4 regions of the Vibrio sp. R10-SF1-ISO8 genome follow, and region 3 is predicted to be linked to each of the others. Evidence: predicted binding sites of a transcription regulator. Region 3 holds the regulator's gene; each other region holds the start of a gene.
What was found. The regulator MetJ, encoded in region 3, represses methionine synthesis genes. The targets are predictions, from matches to a motif close to TTAGACNTNTANANGTCTAA.

Region 1 (5,285 bases), on a different contig from region 3:
CACCATAGCAACGGCAATGAACTACTCTGCCTCAGGCGATATCTTCAGCATTGTGGTGACAATCGCGGCATTTGCCTTGCTTTGTCTCATCACCTTTGTCTGCTTTTTGTTTGGCCCAAAACTGGTCGATAAACTTGGTGAAAGCGGAATCAATATCGTCACCCGTTTAATGGGGCTGATTCTAACGGTAATAGGGATGCAGATGCTGATTCAAGGCGTCCATGACGCTTATATTCTTTTCCAAAAGTAGCGCTGCATTTTTTCCTGATACGCAAGGTACAACTCTTTGCCTTGCGTCATCACTCTTGTGACATCACTTTTCTTCCCGTCGCTCCTGCTAAACTTGACCCGTCTATTGGTATAGGGTTTAACTTTAGTGAATCGACCAAGGCTTGGAGTTTTTATGCTCACCGTCACTCAAATTGCTAAACAATTCGGTATTTCCCGCACCACTATTTTGTACTACGAGCGAGAAAACCTTCTACTGCCATCTCATCGATCCGAGAACGGTTACCGCTGGTATGGCGAGAAACAAGTTGAAAGACTCGACGCTATCATCTCTTATCGCTCATATGGCCTTTCTATTTCGAGCATCAAGTCTCTGCTAAACAAGCAAGGCCAATCTCAAACTCAACTGTTAAAAGATCATTTCAGTGACTTGGAGCGAGAAATTCAAGCACTACGCAACCAACAAAAAGCGATTGTCGTATTACTCCAAGAGCCTGAACTACTAAACGAAAACATGGTAGATAAACAACGTTGGGTAGAAATCATGTCCGCGGCTGGGTTCAATGAAGATGACATGCTGAAGTGGCATCAAAAGTTTGAAGAGATGGAGCCAGAAGAGCATCAAAAATTCCTAGAGTCACTAGGAATTAAGCAAGAAGAAATAGTAAAGATTCGTCAACTGTAACGCAAGATAGCGTGAGAGATTCTTAGCTCTGCTGCATTGCTCTATATAAGAGAGGCCTGCCTATCAAACAGGCCCCATATACACATTAGATCAACGACTACGATTGACTTTCCGAGAGCCCCATAACAGTGTTGGAAACATTTTCAGCCCCTTTATGAATCTCATCCATAACGGTTGAAACCTCAGTTATTTTCGAGTTTCCTTGTTCAGAAATCGTTGAAACCTCACTCATCATGTCTGTTACTTCATTGATTAGGCCTTGGTTTTCTTCGACAACTTTTACAATTTCATCAGTAGATTCTGAAGTGCGAGAGGCAAGCTGTCGAACTTCGTCAGCAACGACAGCAAAACCACGCCCATGCTCACCTGCCCTCGCAGCTTCTATCGCCGCATTCAGTGCTAGCAAATTCGTCTGGTCGGCAATACCTTGAATAGTAGAAACAATGTTTTGAATATTTTGGGAGCTGGCATTTAATTGCTGAACTTTCTCAACCGTTTCTTGCGCCTTTTTGGAGACATTCTGTGACACCTCAACTGAGTCCGCTAGTAGTTGGGATCCCTCTTGCGCAATTTGCGCTGTCTCAACTGAAGTCGAATAAGCCACTTCAGAAGCCTCCGCGATTGCTTGGTTACGTTCGATGCGCGCAGTTATATCACTTGCAAATTTTACGACCTTCACCACTTTCCCTGTTTCATCTCTAATAGGATTGTATGTGGCTTCAATCCAAACGCTCGCTCCATGAGAACTACGTCTCTGAAAAAGACCTGATTTGATCTGTCCATCTTCGAGATCTCGCCAAAAATGAGGATTGTCCTTGTAAAACTCGTCAAAGCAGAACATTCGGTGGTGCTGCCCAACCACTTGAGAAGAGCTGTATCCGAGCGTGCTCAAGAAATTGGGATTGGCTGCAATGACGGTGCCCTTGGGATCAAACTCAATAATAGCTTGCGACTTATCCAATGCAGAAAACAGTGCATCATTTTTTTGGTTTTTATAGAACATCTCAGTGATGTCTGAAGCAATCTTCGCCACGCTAGACACCTTACCTTCGGAATCGTAGATAGGAAAATACGTCGCCTCGAGAACAATGGTTTCACCCTGCTTGTTCTTTCTCTCAAATGTCCCCTCTTTGGTCACTCCCTTGGCCAAGTCACGCCAAAAACTCTGATAGGCCGCAGAGCTAATATAACCGTCAGAACAAAAAATCCGATGGTGCTTTCCTTTTACTTCTTCTAACGAGTACCCAACAACACTTAAAAACAGTCTACTCGCATCTTGAATGACCCCCTCAGGACTAAACTCTATCCAAGCAACATGTTTTTTGATTGCAGCATAGACATGATCAGAATGGTTAGATGTCTGGGTTGGTTCGTTATTTTTAAAAAACAACATAAATTAACCTTCCTTGGGCAATACACTTACTTATAGTGCTGTAATTATAGTCATCACTCAGATATAAATTATCGAATATCACTGTTTATTGGCGCTGCTTTGACCACTTGTCGAGCTTCAGTAATCTACAAGATGCGCAAGATACGAATTACTAAGGAAAAACATCGGCACTCCCTTACAGTCTGGGCAAATTAGATTGTTCCCTTTCGCGCGATGATAATTTAGACTGCTTAGGCAATTGATACATTTGAACCAAGGATAGTCGATGAGCTCAAATAACATTCTTAGTCCGGCACTGATTGAAAGTGGTCGTGACATACCATTACAAGAGCTACTGTTTGCCAAGCGAGTGCTAGATAACTATTTGTCTGTGGCGCAGGAATCAAGCCCAATTGAGCTACTGGCGGAAATTCGTGAAGCTGCGCGAGGTGTAGAATACTTCAAAACTGAAAACAACCCATGTGAAGCTAGAAACGTGATCAGCAAAATGTTTGCTGAAATTGAAGCGTCGCAGTCTTTCGAAGATTTTAGAACTCTGGCATGTAAGCCGCGCCAAGCGTTGCATGAACTGATTGAAGACCGCGCTCAACTCATTAAACATGAACGCGGCTTGTTGCTTGCTGCTGGGTATGACTTCTCTAGTATTTGAGTTAACAAGCTATGACTCAGGGGCGCCGAACAGGTTTATATACACTGTGCGCCCTTAGATACCCAATGTTTTCCTTCGACAAACCACTAAAAACCGCGCTTTTTCCAAAACTCACCTTCATCACGCGCGTACACGTCAAACGTTTTTTCAGCAATCACCTTATCATTCAACGTGATAGTCATGCGCCACTTGCCAATGTTTGATTCAAACCCGTCAACTGGATCAAGTAACTGAATAGTGTCACCCAGATAAAAATCCCAGTCATTACTTCCGACATGCAAGTCGCCACAAAATGGTTCTAAAGTTTGTCCTTTTTTACCTTTCACTCCTGGGTGAACGATACAAAACTCTATCACTTCACCTTTGGCTTTCTTTATATTGACGATGAAACCAAATTCAATTTCTTCATCGGCGGGGACTTTGGTCGTGAACTCTTGAATCTTAGGCAAGTGTTTAGATTTAGAATCCCACTCTTTGTAAATCCCGTAAGAAGTCATCTCTACAACTGGGGAACGCTTTGCCATTCTTGCCACCGTTTTTTCATAGATTTTATCGTATTAGGCGCAACGCCATGAATGTTGCCATAATTGTTATGACATTCGACTACTTCAAATTGGGCTTTAACGCGCTTAGCCAGCTTCAGGTAAGGAACAATTTCCCAGCGTTGAACAAACGTGTTTGAAACAACGACACTGTCGCCGTTGAGCAAGGCTTGCTCAGTCATCTGTTGACACCACCGATGAGCATGTGCGATTTGCTGCGGCTGATAGACATATTCGCCACAGTCGTTGATAAAATACATATCAGCTTCATAGTGTTTGGCATCGATTGTCTTTGCCAATGTGCTTTTACCTGATCCGGGCAAGCCTCGAATCAAGGTGAGTTTTAAGGTCATAGTGAATTTAACTAGTGAGTTCACGCACGAATATTAATATAAATTGGACCAAATTGGCTATCGACATCTCATTCTGATTGGGTTAAGTTTAGAAGTATAGACGTCCATAAATACGCTTAGGGAGTAAGCTGTGCCAATTAAGATCCCCGATCGATTACCCGCATCTGACGTATTACGTACCGAGAACATTTTCATCATGCCCGAGTCTCGTGCGTCAACACAGGAAATTCGTCCGCTTAAGGTGCTGATCCTCAATCTTATGCCTAAGAAAATTGAGACGGAAACCCAGTTCCTTCGCTTGCTATCAAACAGCCCGCTACAGGTGGATATTGAGCTACTACGCATCGATGATAGGCCAAGCAAAAACACGCCGACAGAGCACTTAGATAACTTCTATCGCCAATTTGAAATGGTCAAAGGACGTAACTTTGATGGACTCATCATCACTGGTGCGCCATTAGGCCTGGTTCAATTTGAAGATGTGATCTACTGGGAACACTTGCAAACCATCATGAGTTGGGCGAAAGAACATGTCACTTCAACGCTCTATGTTTGTTGGGCTGCCCAAGCAGGCTTGAAGCTACTCTACGATCTGCCTAAACGTACTCGTAAGGATAAGCTATCTGGGGTATACCACCATAAGATCCACCAGCCTTATCACCCTGTGTTGCGTGGTTTTGATGACACCTTCTTAGCGCCACACTCCCGCTACGCTGATTTCTCTCCAGAGTTCCTTGCCGAACATACTGACTTAGATATTCTTGCAACATCAGACGTCGCAGGTGTTTATCTGGCAGCCACCAAAGATAAGCGAAACGTATTTGTCACAGGTCACCCTGAGTACGATTCTCACACCCTGCACAATGAGTACATTCGTGACTTAGGTGAAGGTATGGAGCCAGTTATTCCAGTTAATTACTACCCGAATAACAACCCAGATAATAAACCAACCGCAAGCTGGAGAAGCCACGGACACTTGCTGTTTTCCAACTGGCTAAATTACTGCGTTTACCAACAAACACCTTACGACTTGGATCACTTCAGCGAAGCCAATTTTACTAAAGACGATTAGGGTCGTTGAGCTTTGTACTTACTCACTTGCTGAGTTTCAAATAACAGTTGTTGGATCTGCTCAGAGATTAGAGGGACATTTTGCCAAAGAATAAAATGGCCCTCTTTTTCTACTTCAATCAACTGCTTTGATGTGCCGGTTAGTTTTTGAATCGCAAATACCGAGTTGTCAGGATCTGCGATGGTATCCTCTTTGCCATGAATGATCGTCACCGGAAGCGTATCCAATACGCGCCAATCTTTACCATTCAATTCACTCAACTCTTCAGCCAGTGGCATCATCTCTCCATTAGACGTCTGCCAATCATTAGACAGTGCCCAATTGATAAGCCACGTATCAGCAATTATGTTGTACCACTTAGGT
Region 2 (5,285 bases), on a different contig from region 3:
ATGAGTTAGAAGTAGTTTGTGGCTTAGGTGTTGACTATATCCAAGGGTATTATTTTTCTAAACCACTGCCTTTTGATGAGTTAGAGAGTGCCTGGGGATACTATGAAAAACTCGACAGTTTCTTATCTAGTGCCGGGCATGCAAGACAAGTTGGGATTTTGAGTATGACTCAAGTTTATATCCCGACGTTGGCACCAGATGACACGCTTGATAAAGCAAGATCATTGTTCGACTCTGAGCAATATCGACTTGAGGTAATACCCATTGTCGACCGAAAAGAGTGTGTCGGAATCGTTGGTAGGGAGGAGTTAAATTACCATTTGTCACCCACTTTAGGCACTAAGCTGGAAACGAGCAAAGATCAATCGATCAGTCGCAAACGTCTCAATCAAGTCATGCGGACCAACGTATTCAGCGTGTCACACCACTCTAAGGTGTCCAAAGTGAGTGAAATCATTAAGTCAGGTATTAAGCCACCTTGGCTAGTTGTGAATGATTCCGGAGAGTATCTCGGTATTGTCACCAATCAAGATATTTTGGAACACTTCGCCAATGGCTAAAATTGCTCAATCTGCTATTATCCGCACCCTATAATTCATTCAAATCAATGACACTATGGTTCAGCAATTACTTACGGTGTTCGCACCTATGTTACTGGGTGCGCAGCTCATTCTTACTTTAATTCTCGTCAAAGGTGATATCTGCCCTGGGCAAAGAGGCCGCATTCACAAAGTCCTCCCGCCTTTAGCCATTATGTGGCTTGCTGTAGCGTCTCTACGCATTGAAGCTATGATGATTGTCTTCGCTATTGCCTATTTTTACTCCCAAGTACAGACGAAAAAAACACGAGTTCAAGGGCCGATTTGGGTGATGTATTTAGCAAATGGCCTCGCGTTAGCCTTTGTCGGTATTGAGATTAGCTCTCAGGCGTCTTTGGCTGGTGGGGTAAGTGTGTTTGTGTTAATCACCCTTTTAGGGGCTTTACTTGCTCATTTACTACTTACCGTCGCGCGCACGCGCCTGCAGGCTTTTCATCGCATTCTTCCCGTTTCTGGCGTTGTCTCTGCTATGTTGATGTGCTTAGCTATTTTATTCAAAGCAAATGGCCTAGACGATGGAACCTTAGCCGCAGTTATGCAGCCTTTGCTAGTAGGCTTTGCTTTGATGATTAGTTCCGTTGTTGTGTGGTGTTGGCACATGCTAGCCTCTAAAGAAATCAACAAATTGCAGCTTGGTATTGCTTTGGCGTTTATGCTGATAGCGGCAACATCTAATCAGGCCGTGTTTGCTCTTTAATTTGCTTAGAGTTTAGAGCTGGTTCACTTCAAAACCGCCAATTTGTGTCTACGCTTGTAAGAGCGATGGCGTTAAAGGAGGCGGTGATGGATCTCAGCAATGTAGGACGCTTAGATAGCGCAATTTTATTGGGAATCGTGAATGAAAAGTTGCGCTTAGAGTGTGATTCTTTTGAAGAGTTAGTCTCTATGTACGAGATGGATGTTGAAGCGGTGATTGGTAAACTTGATGTACTTGGTTATCAATATGACCCTTTAACCAATCAGTTCAAATCGTATAACCGATAAATCAAAAAGAGGCGTTTAGCCTCTTTTTTGATTCCCTAGACAGTTTTTATTCCATCTAAGTGGCTTTGAGACTGAACTCTCGCGGTGTTGAAAAACGCCTGCAAATAGCGTTTGTTTTTATCTGTGTTGCGTGTTGCGGCAAATAGGCGGCGCCATAAACCGCTACCGAGTGGAATGCTGGTAATTAAGCCTTGCCTTGAAAACTCACTGATTGCCCAGTTGGGCAATGCAGCCACGCCAAGTCCGGCAGACACCATCTGAATCAGCATTAGGGTATTGTCTGCTTGTTTCCATTTTGCTGGCTCTATCCCTGCAGGTTGCAGAAAGTGTTTTACAACATCGAGTCGCGACTTTTGTACTGGGTACGAAAGCATGGTTTGCTCCGTGAGCTCTTCCGGTTCTATACACTCTTTGTCTGCTAAAGGGTGAGAGGTTGACGTGACCAAACGCATTTCAAAATCAAACAGAGGTTCGTAGTGCACTTCTGAACGAGGCTGAATGTCTGAAGTGATAACCAAATCAAGCTCTCCAGCCATTAGAGCAGGCAAAGGTTCAAATCCAAAACCAGATGAGAAATCTAGTGTGACGCTAGGCCAAGCCACCTGATACTCTTTCAGTGCAGGCATTAACCACTGGAAACATGAGTGGCATTCAATCGCCATGTGCAATCGACCGTTCACATCCTCTTTCAAGCTCGCAATTTCATTTTCTGCTTTGGCAATTTTAGGCAACACATCATCAGCCAATTTTAGAAAGATCTCCCCCTCGGAAGTGAACTTCACTGGGCGAGTTTTACGCAAAAATAGCTGTCCACCAATTCTTGCTTCCAGATCTTTGAGCTGATGTGACAAGGCTGACTGGGTTAAATGCAGTGTGGTTGCTGTCGCGGTTAGCGATCCAGTATCACGCAAAGTAGTCAATGTTTTCAGATGCTTGAGCTCAATCATGAATTTCCCTCAGATGATGTGTGAACAGCATGAATATTTATAACCTACCTTGTTTTTATAGAGGTGTAAACATCTAGACGTCTATCATGCTAACTATTTTTGTTGATTAAGTTATTGAAACAGGTGTTTTGCGATTATGAAATTTTCTAATAAACAAGTTGAATATTTGGAAGTTGTCCAAATCTGTTTAAGACGAGATAGTTTAGCCATCCAGACATCTTACGTGGTGTTCTGCACTGAATGAATAAATTGCAAAATTAAGAATGACAAGGATTGGAAAGATGACTACGACAACACATATTCTAGGTTACCCTCGCATTGGTGAAAAACGCGAACTCAAGTTCGCGCTAGAGAAATACTGGCGTGGAGAAATCGACCAAGCTGAGCTGAAAGCCGTGGGCGCTGAGCTACGCAACAAAAACTGGAATACACAATCTGAAGCTGGGTTAGAGTTTGTGACTGCAGGTGATTTTGCTTGGTATGATCATGTGCTTACTACCACCTTGCTACTAGGGCACGTTCCAAAGCGACATCGCGAAGGTTTCCCAGACCTTGATACCTTATTCAAGGTGGGACGTGGTCAATCTCAGGCAGGATGTGGTTGTAGCGGTCACGCGGCTTCAGACATGACGAAGTGGTTTAACACTAACTACCATTATATTGTGCCGGAGTTCAGTCAGGAAGACACGTTTGAAGTGAGCTGGCCGCAACTGTTTGAAGAAGTGAACGAGGCGGTTAAAGCTGGTCATAAAGTCAAACCTGTATTACTTGGCCCTCTGACTTATCTGTACCTTGGTAAGGAAGTAGAAGAGGGATTTGATCGCCTGTCTTTGCTACCTCGCCTGTTAACTGCTTATCAGGCAATCTTAGCGAAGCTAGCGAAACAAGGTGTTGAGTGGGTACAGATTGATGAACCGATCCTCTCTCTTGAGCTGAACAAGCCTTGGCAAGACGCGTTTAAATTGGCGTATCAAGTCATTCGCAGTGATGTGAAGGTTCTGCTTACCACGTATTTTGATTCAGTTAGCGACACGCTTGATAAAGTTGTCGAGCTAGCTGTAGATGGCTTACACATTGATTTGTCGGCAGCGCCTGAACAACTAGACGCTGTTGTCGAAAAACTGCCTGAACATTGGGTGCTGTCTGCTGGTGTAGTGAATGGGCGTAACGTGTGGCGTGCAGATTTGAGCGCTCAACTAGCGTTACTGCAACCGCTTAAAGATAAGCTCGGTGACAAGTTATGGGTGGCGAGCTCGTGTTCACTACTGCACAGTCCGGTGGATCTAGAGTTAGAACCTGTATTGACGGAAGAAGTGCGCAGCTGGTTTGCTTTTGCTAAGCAGAAAGTAACGGAAGTGGCGCTACTGGGTAAGGCGCTAGATGGTAGCCAAGAAGCCATTCTTGCTTGTGACACCTATAGTGCGCCGATCCAAGCACGTAAAACCGCAACTCATGTCAATAAGCCACAAGTTCAAGCGCGTTTAAATAGTATTACTAAGTCTTTGGCAGAGCGTAGTGCTCCCTATGCTGAGCGAGCCGCGCACCAAAGTGAAGTATTGGGGCTGCCGCTGTTTCCAACCACGACCATTGGCTCTTTCCCGCAAACGAGCGAGATTCGAGTTCAACGCAGCGCTTATCGCACAGGTAAGTTGTCACAAACGGAATACGATCAAGCCCTAAAAGGCCATATTGCAGATGCGGTTAAACGCCAAGAAGCGTTGGATCTGGATGTCTTGGTTCACGGCGAAGCTGAACGTAACGATATGGTGGAATACTTTGCAGAAAACTTAGCGGGTTTCCAAACCACAAAATTTGGTTGGGTGCAGAGCTACGGATCTCGCTGCGTTAAGCCTGCCATTGTCGTTGCTGACATTGAACGCGAAAAACCGATGACGGTGGAATGGTCTACCTATGCGCAGTCTTTAACCTCGAAACAGATGAAGGGCATGCTAACAGGGCCTGTGACGATTCTTTGTTGGACATTCCCCCGTGAGGATATCACTCGCAAGCAAATCGCGGATCAACTTGCACTCGCACTGCGTGATGAAGTATCAGACTTACAAGATGCGGGCATTAACATCATCCAAATTGATGAGCCGGCGATTCGTGAAGGTTTACCACTTAAGAAGCGCGACCATAAAGAGTACTTAGAATGGGCAGTGGACGCGTTTAAGATTTCAGCGGCAAGTGCCAAACCAGAAACTCAAATCCACACTCACATGTGTTACTCAGAATTCAATGAGATCATTGAGTCTGTCGCCGCGCTAGATGCTGACGTGATTACAATAGAAACATCGCGTTCAAACATGGAACTGCTTAAGGCATTTGAAGACTTCAACTATCCAAATGAGATTGGTCCAGGTGTCTATGACATTCACTCACCAAACATTCCAACCAAAGAATGGATTGAAGGCCTACTCAATAAAGCGGCAGAGAAGATTCCAGCGCAGCGCTTATGGGTGAACCCAGATTGTGGACTGAAAACACGTAACTGGGCAGAAACAGAAGCGTCACTGGCCAATATGGTATTAGCGGCAAAAGAACTGCGCAAAAGCTACCAAGCGTAAATTTGAGCTTTAAAACAACAGATGCCGACCCTTTTGGGTCGGCATTTTCGTCTATACCAATTAAATCAAATTAGATTGCTTGGCCATTTACCGTGACTTCTACGTCGATGTTACCGCGCACAGCGTTTGAGTAAGGGCACACTTGGTGCGCAACTCGCACGAGCTCAAGTGCTTGTTCTTGAGGTAGG
Region 3 (5,285 bases):
AAGCCTGAAGAATAACTTAGGCTAAAAAAGTAGCGATTTCGGATCTAAACTGGTTGATCCTAAGTCAGGTATTCATTACTATATCGCGCCTTAGTGATATGGCTAGCTTTACAGCAGCGGTATCCGAAAAGGTTTTTTATTAACTACGTGTGGTGTCCGGCTTAGAATCGGATAGCGACACGGCCTATATTTAGAGGTTCTCCCATGAAAGCTGGTATCCACCCAGAATACAAAGCAGTAAAAGCGACTTGTTCTTGCGGTAACTCTTTTGAGTTCAACTCAACTCTAGCTAAAGAGTCTATCCACCTAGACGTATGTGACAAATGTCACCCATTCTACACTGGTAAGCAACGTATCGTTGATACAGGCGGCCGTGTTGATCGCTTCAACAAGCGTTTCGGTGCTCTATCAAGCAAGAAGTAATTTCTTCTTAGCCGAATCTAAAAAGGACGCTCAGGCGTCCTTTTTTGTTATCTGTCACTCACGCAATATCCATTTTGCAGAGTAATCTATTATTAATTTTAATATTCGCTAGCCATATCTCTGTTCATCTGGTCTTATCTCCAGTCATTTACTACTTTTTATTGCTTCGGCTCGCATTCTGACCTAGGCAGCTTGACTTAGTTACTCTAGAATGGATTTCCCCATTCCATATAATTATTAATGAGTACCTACACCTATGTCAGACGACAATCGCCAAGAAGTATCCCCAGAAGAACAGTTTCGTCAGCAAGCTTTGGATTATCATGCTTACCCAACTCCAGGTAAAATTGCAGTCGCACTGACCACACCAGCAGAAACGGCAAAAGATCTTGCTCTAGCCTATAGTCCTGGTGTGGCAGAGCCTGTACGTGAAATCGCACAAAACGCTGACAACGTCTACAAGTACACATCAAAAGGCAACATGGTTGCTGTTATCTCAAATGGTACGGCGATTCTTGGTCTTGGCAACTTAGGTCCTCTTGCATCTAAACCTGTAATGGAAGGTAAATCACTGCTTTTCAAACGCTTTGCGGGTTTAGATTCAATTGATATTGAAGTAAAGCACCGTACTATCGAAGAGTTTGTCGATACCGTTGCTAACATCGCCGATACTTTTGGTGGTATTAACTTAGAAGACATCAAAGCGCCAGACTGTTTCGAAATCGAAAAGCAGTTGATTGAGCGTTGTGATGTACCTGTTTTCCACGATGACCAGCACGGTACGGCGATTGTTACCGCAGCAGGTATGCTTAATGCCATTGAACTTCAAGGGAAGAAGTTAGAAGACACAACGATTGTGTGTCTCGGTGCAGGTGCAGCAGCAGTAGCATGTATGGAGCTACTGATTAAGTGTGGCGCGATGCGTGAGAAAATCTACATGCTTGACCGTAAAGGTGTTATCCACACTCGTCGTGACGATCTTAACGAATACAAACAACTATTCGCCAACAACACAGATAAGCGCACACTAGAAGACGTTATCGAAGGTGCTGACCTGTTCCTTGGTGTATCAGGCCCTAACCTACTCTCACCAGAAGCTCTTCAGTTGATGGCAGACAAACCTGTGGTCTTTGCGTGTTCTAACCCAGATCCAGAGATCAAACCTGAACTTGCTCACGAAGTACGTAACGATCTGATCATGGGTACTGGTCGTAGTGATTACCCTAACCAAGTAAACAACGTGCTGTGTTTCCCATTCATCTTCCGCGGTGCATTAGACGTACGCGCAAGTGAAATCAACGATGAGATGAAACTGGCAGCGGTAGACGCTATTCGCCAACTAGCGAAAGAAGAAGTACCAGCCGAAGTCCTAGCAGCTGCTGGCGTTGATGCACTGTCATTTGGTCCTGGTTACATCATTCCAAAACCAATGGATCCACGACTATTGCCTCGTGTTGCTAAAGCCGTTGCTCAGGCCGCTGTTGACTCAGGTGTTGCTCGCATTGAAATGCCAGAAAATTATATGGCCGAGTAAATTGGCTAAATAGTCTCTTCGAGAACGAAAAAACCGCTGTTAAGACAGCGGTTTTTTTAATTCAATTTCGTCAGCGTGCGAAAATTAGGTGCGACTATTTTTATTATTCGTCGAAAGATTCGAACTCAATTCCCATCTCTGTCATCAGTTTTTTCACTTCAGCAGGGAGATCGTCTGGGCGGTCTTTACGTAAATCTTCATCAGTCGGCAGTGGCTGCCCGGTATATGCATGCAAAAAAGCTTCACACAATAGCTCGCTGTTTGTTGCGTGGCGCAGGTTATTAATCTGGCGGCGAGTACGCTCATCAGTCAAAACCTTTAATACTTTCAATGGAATAGAAACTGTAATCTTCTTTACTTGTTCGCTTTTCTTTCCATGCTCAGCATATGGGCTAATGTATTCGCCATTCCAATCTGCCATTGCGCACCTTTCGTTATTTATTATGGTTGAAAATAGAATCCCTAATTTTAGCGGTATTTATAGCCACAAGCAAAGACATATAGACGTCTAGAAGTGTTGACGTCCACAAAAATGATAAGTAAAGTGGAAAGGCATGGGATTGGAATAACATATATCTAACAAGATAAAGGTATAGCGTATTCCCAAATAGAAGTCACTAAAGTTCGAAAGGAAACACTTATGAGCACCCGCAAACCAGCCACAATCGCGGTACGTACTGGTATCGAGTCCGACACTCAACATCACGCAGTTGTTCCACCTATTTACCTCTCGACGAATTATGGCTTCCCAGCCTTTGGTGATGTACCAAAGTACGATTACACCCGCTCAGGCAACCCAAACCGCGGGCTACTCGAAACTGCTCTATTTGAACTTGAGTCAGGTAAAGGCGCGGTCGTGACCAATTGTGGTACTTCAGCGCTGAATCTATGGGTATCCGCTTTCCTTGGCCCAGATGACCTTATCATCGCACCTCACGATTGCTACGGTGGTACTTACCGTCTATTCAATACCCGTGCAAATAAAGGTGATTTCAAAGTTCTATTTGTTGATCAATCTAACGAGCAAGCCTTTGCTGAAGCCCTAGCTAAAAAGCCTAAACTGATCCTATTGGAAACACCATCTAACCCGCTAGTTCGTGTCGTCGACATCGCAGACGTATGTGAGAAAGCCAAACAAGTTGGCGCTCTAGTGGCTGTCGACAATACCTTTTTGACACCCGTGTTCCAAAAGCCTTTAGACCTTGGCGCCGACTTTGTTATTCACTCAACCACTAAGTATATCAATGGTCACTCTGATGTTATTGGTGGTGTTGTCATTACCAAAACAGAAGAACACGCGGAAGAGCTCGCTTGGTGGGGTAACTGTATTGGTGCGACAGGCACACCATTTGATAGCTATATGACATTACGCGGCATCCGAACTCTGGGGGCGCGAATGAAGGTACATGAAGAAAGCTCTCGACAAATTTTAGGCTTCTTACAGACCCAAGATTTAGTCGGTAATATCTATCACCCTAGCCTACCTGAACACCCAGGCCATGAGATTGCTAAAAAGCAGCAAACTGGCTTTGGGTCTATGCTCAGCTTTGAATTCGCAGGTAGCTTTGAACAACTTAAATTCTTTGTTGGTGAACTAGAACTGTTTTCCCTTGCAGAATCTCTTGGCGGTGTAGAGAGCCTAATCTGTCACCCAGCGTCAATGACGCACCGAGCAATGGGAGAAGAAGCACTTGCAGAGGCTGGCGTTTCTCAACAACTGCTGCGCCTGTCGGTTGGGCTTGAAGATGCAGAAGATTTAATTGCTGACCTTGAACAAGCTTTCGCAAAAGCTAAGGAAGCCTTCTAATGTCTACTCAACCTCAACTCCATAAGTTTGGCGGAAGCAGCCTAGCCGATCCTGAATGCTACCGCCGCGTCGTCGGTATCTTAAAAGAATATTCACAATCAGAAGATCTGATTGTTGTTTCAGCCGCAGGTAAAACGACCAACCGTTTGATTGCATTTCTCGAAGCCCTCAATAAAGATGGCCGTATTGCTCATAAAGAACTCCAAGCACTACGCCAGTTTCAAACCGAGCTGATTGAAACGCTTATTGAGGGAGAAGTAAAACAGCAGCTACTCGCTACTTTAAATGATGAGTTCAGCACCTTGGGCGAGTTGACTTATCCACTCAACGAAGCAGAGAAAGCAGCTGTTTTAGGTCATGGCGAAGTTTGGTCTTCACGCCTATTGGCAGCGCTGCTCAATCAACACTCCCTACCTGCTGTGGCTCAGGATGCTCGCGCATTTTTACGTGCTGAAGCGGGTACTCAGCCTGAAGTCGACTTTGGTGCTTCTTACCCGCTAACTAAAGAAGTATTGGTACAACACGCTCACCATAGAGTGGTGATCACTGGCTTTATGGCTCAAGATAGCCAAGGGCATACCGTGTTACTAGGGCGTAATGGTTCTGACTATTCAGCAACCGTTATCGGCGCGCTGGCAGAAGCGAAACGCGTAACCATCTGGAGTGACGTAGCAGGTGTATACAGTGCAGACCCAAGATTAGTATCCGATGCCTGTCTTCTACCGTTGTTACGCTTAGATGAAGCCAGTGAGCTTGCAAGACTTGCTGCCCCTGTACTGCATAGCCGTACGTTACAACCCGTCGCTCAAAGTGCGATGGATCTACATCTTCGTTGCAGCTACCAACCAGAATCTGGTTCTACACGCATAGAACGTGTGCTTGCCTCTGGTCGCGGTGCAAAAATCATCTCATCACTAGATGAAGTGCTATTAATTCAACTCAATTTCACCTCTGGTCATGATTTCCAACGAGTCGAAAATGAGGTACTTGCAAGCCTCAAGCGAGCGCAGCTTGAACCACTGACTTATGAAGCTCAAGCAGACCAACATTGCTTACGTCTCGCTTATACAAGTGAAATAGTGGGTGGCGCTTTAGAGTATCTACAAGACGCAGCAATTGAAGCGGAGATTAAGCTTAAAGAAGGTTATTCGATGGTAGCCGCGGTAGGTGCTGGCGTAACCAAGAATGCCAACCACTGCTATGGTTTCTACCAGCAACTGAAATCTTCACCTGTCGAGTTTATTTCAGAATCATTGTCCGGGCTTAGCTTAGTTGCCGTTTTACGCACAACCGATACAAAACCCTTAGTTAAAGCTATTCATAGCCAATTGTTCCAAGCCCAGAAACGTGTCGCTATTGCCCTGTGTGGTAAAGGCAATATCGGCTCAAGCTGGTTAGAACTGTTCACCGAGCAAAAGAGCGAACTTGAAAAGCGTCATGGTATGAACTTTGAGTTAGTGGCTGTGATTGATAGCCAAACTTATTGGTTCGACCCGAAAGGAATTGATGCAAGCCAAGTTG
Region 4 (5,285 bases), on a different contig from region 3:
GTTGGTCACCTTTCTACCAAAACGACCATGACTAGTATCATATTGAAGTAGATGAGCCATAGCATCAGGTTGCGCCAGTTCATTAACTGCCACTACCTTAATTTGTTGGTTTTTCCCACTTTCATATACCGCTCGCAAAACATTACGGCCAATACGTCCAAAACCGTTGATCGCAACTTTCAGCATAACTCCATCGCCCTACATCATTTTCGTGTCACAAATACTACCCGATAGTGAGAAGAATCGCATTAAGTTAGTGATATGCGCCGAGTATTTGATTTTATAAAACTTGATTAATATGAGAGCTGTATGCATAGTCGACCTGTGAGCAATTGTTTTCTTATAGCTGTTTCTTCTCTAGTTTCATCAACCAAAGGAAATAACTATGTCTGGGTTCCCAGCAACTCACTTTTGTAAAAAATGCAACCAAGAGACACCTCACAGTGAAGTGCTTGTAAGAAAGACCAGCAGCTACGACACGGATACTTCTTTGTTAGGTAGAGTCAAACTGATGGCTCATGCCTTTATTAATGGCGGTCACTACTATGATATGGACAGATATGTCACGTGTAAAATCTGCGGCCGCAAAGAGAAGGATAATTGGGGTAACGAGTTTGAGTAGTCGCTACTTATCCTCAGATTGAACGCATAAAAAACCGAGCCACTAGGCTCGGTTTTCATTGTCCAGCTACTCAAATTATTGGAGCTGCAATTACGCTGCAGCTTCAACTATCAAGAGCATATTAAGCAAGAAGCTCTTTTGCTGTTTTTACTACGTTTTCCGCAGTGAAACCGAACATCTTGAACAATTCACCTGCTGGCGCAGATTCACCGAATGTAGTCATACCGATGATCTTGCCGCCGAAGCCAACGTACTTGTACCAGAAGTCAGCGATGCCAGCTTCAACAGCGATACGAGCCGTTACGTCAGATGGAAGTACAGCTTCACGGTACTCAGCGTCTTGCTTGTCGAATGCGTCAGTTGCAGGCATAGATACTACGCGTACCTTCTTGCCTTCAGCAGTTAGCTCAGCTGCAGCGTTAACCGCTAATTCAACTTCAGAACCAGTTGCGATAAGGATTAGCTCTGGCTTGCCTTCACAATCTTTCAGAATGTAACCACCGCGAGCGATGTTAGCTACTTGCTCTTCGCTGCGCTCTTGCTGTGCAAGGTTTTGACGGGAGAAGATTAGCGATGTTGGACCATCTTTACGTTCGATAGCCAGTTTCCAAGCGACTGCAGATTCCACTTGGTCACATGGACGCCATGTGCTCATGTTTGGCGTTAGACGTAGAGAAGCCATTTGCTCAACCGGTTGGTGAGTTGGGCCATCTTCGCCAAGGCCGATAGAGTCGTGCGTGTAAACTTGGATGTTCTGAACTTTCATCAGAGCAGCCATGCGCATTGCGTTACGAGCATATTCCATGAACATTAGGAAAGTTGCACCGTATGGTACGAAACCACCGTGCAGAGCAATACCGTTCATGATAGCTGTCATACCGAATTCACGTACACCGTAGTGGATGTAGTTACCAGACGCATCTTCAGCAGACACAGACTTAGAACCAGACCACATAGTTAGGTTAGAAGGCGCAAGGTCAGCAGAGCCGCCTAGGAATTCTGGTAGCATAGCACCGAACGCTTCTAGCGCATTTTGCGACGCTTTGCGTGATGCGATGTTTGCTGGGTTAGCTTGAAGGTCAGCAATGATTGCGTTTGCTTTCTCTTCCCACTGTGCTGGTAGTTCACCGTTTAGGCGACGCTTAAGCTCTGCTGCTTCTGCTGGGTATGCCGTTGCATAAGCATCGAACTTAGCATTCCAAGCTGCTTCTTTAGCTGCACCAGCTTCTTTTGCATCCCACTCTGCGTATACGTCAGCAGGAATTTCAAAAGGACCGTGCTCCCAACCTAGTTCTTTACGTGTAGCTGCAATTTCTTCAGCGCCTAGTGGTGCACCGTGACAGTCGTGTGAGCCAGATTTATTTGGAGAACCAAAGCCGATAATCGTTTTAGTACAGATTAGAGTTGGGCGTGGGTCAGCTTTCGCTGCAACGATAGCGGCATTGATCGCTTCTGGATCGTGACCGTCTACTGCTGGGATTACGTGCCAGCCGTACGCTTCAAAACGCTTAGGAGTGTCGTCAGAGAACCAACCTTCAACTTCACCGTCGATAGAGATGCCGTTATCATCCCAGAAGGCAATAAGTTTACCCAGACCTAGGGTGCCTGCTAAAGAACATGCTTCGTGAGAGATACCTTCCATCAGACAGCCGTCACCCATGAATGCATAAGTGAAGTGGTCAACGATGTCGTGGCCTTCTTTGTTGAACTGTGCTGCAAGTGTCTTCTCAGCTAGCGCCATACCAACAGCGTTAGTGATACCTTGACCCAGTGGACCCGTAGTTGTCTCGATACCTGGTGCGTAACCGTACTCTGGGTGACCTGGTGTCTTAGAGTGCAGTTGACGGAAGTTTTTCAGATCATCGATAGACAGCTCGTAACCAGCTAGGTGCAGTAGCGAGTAAATCAGCATTGAGCCGTGGCCGTTTGATAGTACGAAACGGTCGCGGTCAGCCCACTCTGGGTTAGTTGGGTTATGGTTTAGATGTGAGCGCCAAAGAACTTCAGCGATATCAGCCATACCCATAGGTGCGCCTGGGTGACCAGAGTTAGCTTGTTGAACACCATCCATGCTTAGAGCGCGGATTGCATTAGCGAGATGTTGACGAGAAGACATGTCAGCTCCTGAGTGCATTAAGCGAATCGAAATAAAATGGGCGATAATTCTCTCAAAGCGCCACCAGCACTGCAATCGTTTTCCAAGTCAAAAGCTCACAAATTTCCTAGCTTTCGCAGCAAATCGATAAAAGTTACTAATATTTCGCACAATTAAAGCAAACGATTGTCTTGTTAGGTTTTGAAAAAGAGCTTGTAATTCGAGCGATAAAAATTAGAATAGACGTCTAGATGTAGATACACCTACAGATATCAAGATTATTTATCAGTGTTCCACGATTGATAACGGAGCACTCTCTAAAATTAAAAGTGGAGCTCACATGGCTAAGCACCTGTTTACTTCTGAGTCTGTTTCAGAAGGTCATCCAGATAAAATCGCAGACCAAATCTCTGATGCAGTTCTAGACGCAATCATCGAGCAAGACCCAAAAGCACGTGTTGCGTGTGAAACTTACGTAAAAACCGGCATGGTGATGGTTGGTGGTGAAATCACGACATCAGCATGGGTCGATATTGAAGAGCTAACTCGCCAGACTGTTCGTGAAATTGGTTACGTTCACTCTGACATGGGTTTCGATGCTGACTCTTGTGCAGTTCTAAACACCATCGGCAAACAGTCTCCAGACATTAACCAAGGTGTTGATAAAGCTGACCCTAAAGAGCAAGGCGCTGGTGACCAAGGTATCATGTTCGGTTACGCGACTAACGAAACTGACATCCTAATGCCAGCTCCGATTACTTACTCTCACCTTCTTGTTCAAAAGCAAGCTGAAGTACGTAAAAACGGTACACTGCCATGGTTACGTCCTGACGCGAAGTCTCAGGTAACTTTCCAGTACGACCAAGGTAAGATCGTTGGTATTGATGCAGTTGTTCTTTCTACCCAGCACTGTGATTCAATCTCGACTCCTGACCTACGTGAAGCAGTAATGGAAGAGATCATCAAACCAGTACTGCCTTCTGAGTGGATCAACAAAGAGACAAACTTCTTCATTAACCCAACCGGCCGTTTCGTAATCGGTGGTCCTATGGGTGACTGTGGTCTAACAGGTCGTAAGATCATCGTTGATACCTATGGCGGCGCAGCTCGTCACGGTGGTGGTGCTTTCTCTGGTAAAGATCCATCAAAAGTAGACCGTTCTGCAGCATACGCAGCACGCTACGTTGCGAAAAACATCGTTGCTGCTGGCCTAGCGGATCGTTGTGAAATCCAACTTTCTTACGCAATCGGTGTTGCTGATCCAACGTCTATCATGGTTGAAACCTTCGGCACTGAAAAAGTATCGCAAGACGTTATCGTTGAAGCTGTACGTCAAAACTTCGACCTACGCCCATACGGTCTACAAGAGATGCTGAACCTACTTCAGCCTATCTACAAGAAGACTGCGGCATACGGCCACTTCGGTCGCGAAGAGTTCCCATGGGAAGCGACAGATAAAGCCGCTCTTCTACGTGAGTTCGCTGGTCTGAAGTAATCTTTGATTACACTATAAAAATATTGAGAACGTCTGGATTACCAGACGTTCTTTTTTTATGCGCAAAAAAACATCAAGAAATTTGTATTTTTTTGCCATGCGGTCAATAGTTAAAAATATGTTAACGAACAAATCGAAAATCGACTTTGTTTCGTAAGCTGTTTAACTGATGCGCCGCTTACATTATTAGAGGTCGCCAAGCCGGGCATCGAGTTTCGTTCACTGTCGCTCAAGAGCACAGTGTAGGTAGAGAATCGATCAAGGAGGATATATGCCTCGTACGGTGAATCCACACGACTTCGATGACAAGAACAAAGAAGTCAAAGACTCAGAATACGCCCGCACGATTCCGTGTAATCAGGTCAGTATTTCTGCCCCGTTCCACTGGTTGTCACTCGGTCTGCATGACTTTGTCCGCATGCCACTTATCAGCGCCTTTTACGGTTTGTGCTTTATGGCCGCCGCAATAGGTATTGTTTTACTTGTCCAATGGCAGGGCACTCACTTAGTCGTGATGCCAAGTCTCGTTGTCTATATGCTTATTGGTCCTTTCTTGGCGCTTGGTCTTTATGACGCAAGCTGGGAAAGAGAAAAAGGCCATAGTGCAAGCCTACTTCACTCAATGAAAGCGATTGGTCGCAACTCCTCTTCTCAATGGGCATTCGCCGTGTTACTGGCGGTATGCATGATCTTCTGGATGAGAATTGCAGCACTTCTACACGCTCTATATCCATCCGTCCAAGGCGCACCGCTAACAGAGTTTCTGCCTTTCTTAGTCATAGGGTCACTGGTTGGTTTTGTCTTAGCATGTGTTGTATTCAGTATCTCCGCGTTTTCCATTCCATTAATGATGGAGCGCCGAGTTGATATGATGACTGCGGTCTTCTCAAGCTTCAATGCAGTGAAATCGAATATTCCAGCCATGATTGTGTGGGCAGCCCTCATTTGTGGCGGTATTTTAGTGGGCTTTGCGACCTACGGGATTGGAATGCTGTTTACCATGCCAATTCTTGGTTATGGTACTTGGCATGCTTATCACGAAACGATCAAGAAAAAGCATCACCCATAAGTCG

Region 1: metA (homoserine O-succinyltransferase MetA) is a predicted target of MetJ. The motif match lies at 3,939-3,958, and genes of this name have one in related genera.
Region 2: metE (5-methyltetrahydropteroyltriglutamate--homocysteine S-methyltransferase) is a predicted target of MetJ. The motif match lies at 2,596-2,615, and genes of this name have one in related genera.
Region 4: metK (methionine adenosyltransferase) is a predicted target of MetJ. The motif match lies at 2,957-2,976, and genes of this name have one in related genera.

Annotation. Positions count from the first base shown of each region.
Region 1 covers NZ_JCBDHL010000005.1:61,904-67,188, forward strand. The annotation lists gene AC6R00_RS01460 (MarC family protein) at 1-250, shown strand, start outside; gene AC6R00_RS01465 (MerR family transcriptional regulator) at 404-913, shown strand; gene AC6R00_RS01470 (methyl-accepting chemotaxis protein) at 1,011-2,306, opposite strand; gene AC6R00_RS01475 (hypothetical protein) at 2,572-2,955, shown strand; gene AC6R00_RS01480 (DUF3859 domain-containing protein) at 3,042-3,479, opposite strand; gene AC6R00_RS01485 (AAA family ATPase) at 3,455-3,850, opposite strand; gene metA (homoserine O-succinyltransferase MetA) at 3,981-4,922, shown strand; gene AC6R00_RS01495 (alpha/beta fold hydrolase) at 4,919-5,285, opposite strand, start outside.
Region 2 covers NZ_JCBDHL010000021.1:778,929-784,213, forward strand. The annotation lists gene AC6R00_RS21615 (EAL domain-containing protein) at 1-560, shown strand, start outside; gene AC6R00_RS21620 (HI_1241 family integral membrane domain) at 616-1,296, shown strand; gene AC6R00_RS21625 (DUF4250 domain-containing protein) at 1,383-1,583, shown strand; gene metR (HTH-type transcriptional regulator MetR) at 1,619-2,530, opposite strand; gene metE (5-methyltetrahydropteroyltriglutamate--homocysteine S-methyltransferase) at 2,812-5,097, shown strand; gene ohr (organic hydroperoxide reductase Ohr) at 5,168-5,285, opposite strand, start outside.
Region 3 covers NZ_JCBDHL010000015.1:5,620-10,904, reverse strand. The annotation lists gene rpmE (50S ribosomal protein L31) at 205-423, shown strand; gene AC6R00_RS10980 (malic enzyme-like NAD(P)-binding protein) at 680-1,957, shown strand; gene metJ (met regulon transcriptional regulator MetJ) at 2,061-2,378, opposite strand; gene AC6R00_RS10970 (O-succinylhomoserine (thiol)-lyase) at 2,598-3,764, shown strand; gene AC6R00_RS10965 (bifunctional aspartate kinase/homoserine dehydrogenase II) at 3,764-5,285, shown strand, end outside.
Region 4 covers NZ_JCBDHL010000006.1:52,915-58,199, reverse strand. The annotation lists gene epd (erythrose-4-phosphate dehydrogenase) at 1-186, opposite strand, end outside; gene AC6R00_RS02195 (hypothetical protein) at 386-622, shown strand; gene tkt (transketolase) at 744-2,738, opposite strand; gene metK (methionine adenosyltransferase) at 3,058-4,212, shown strand; gene AC6R00_RS02180 (DUF2189 domain-containing protein) at 4,484-5,281, shown strand.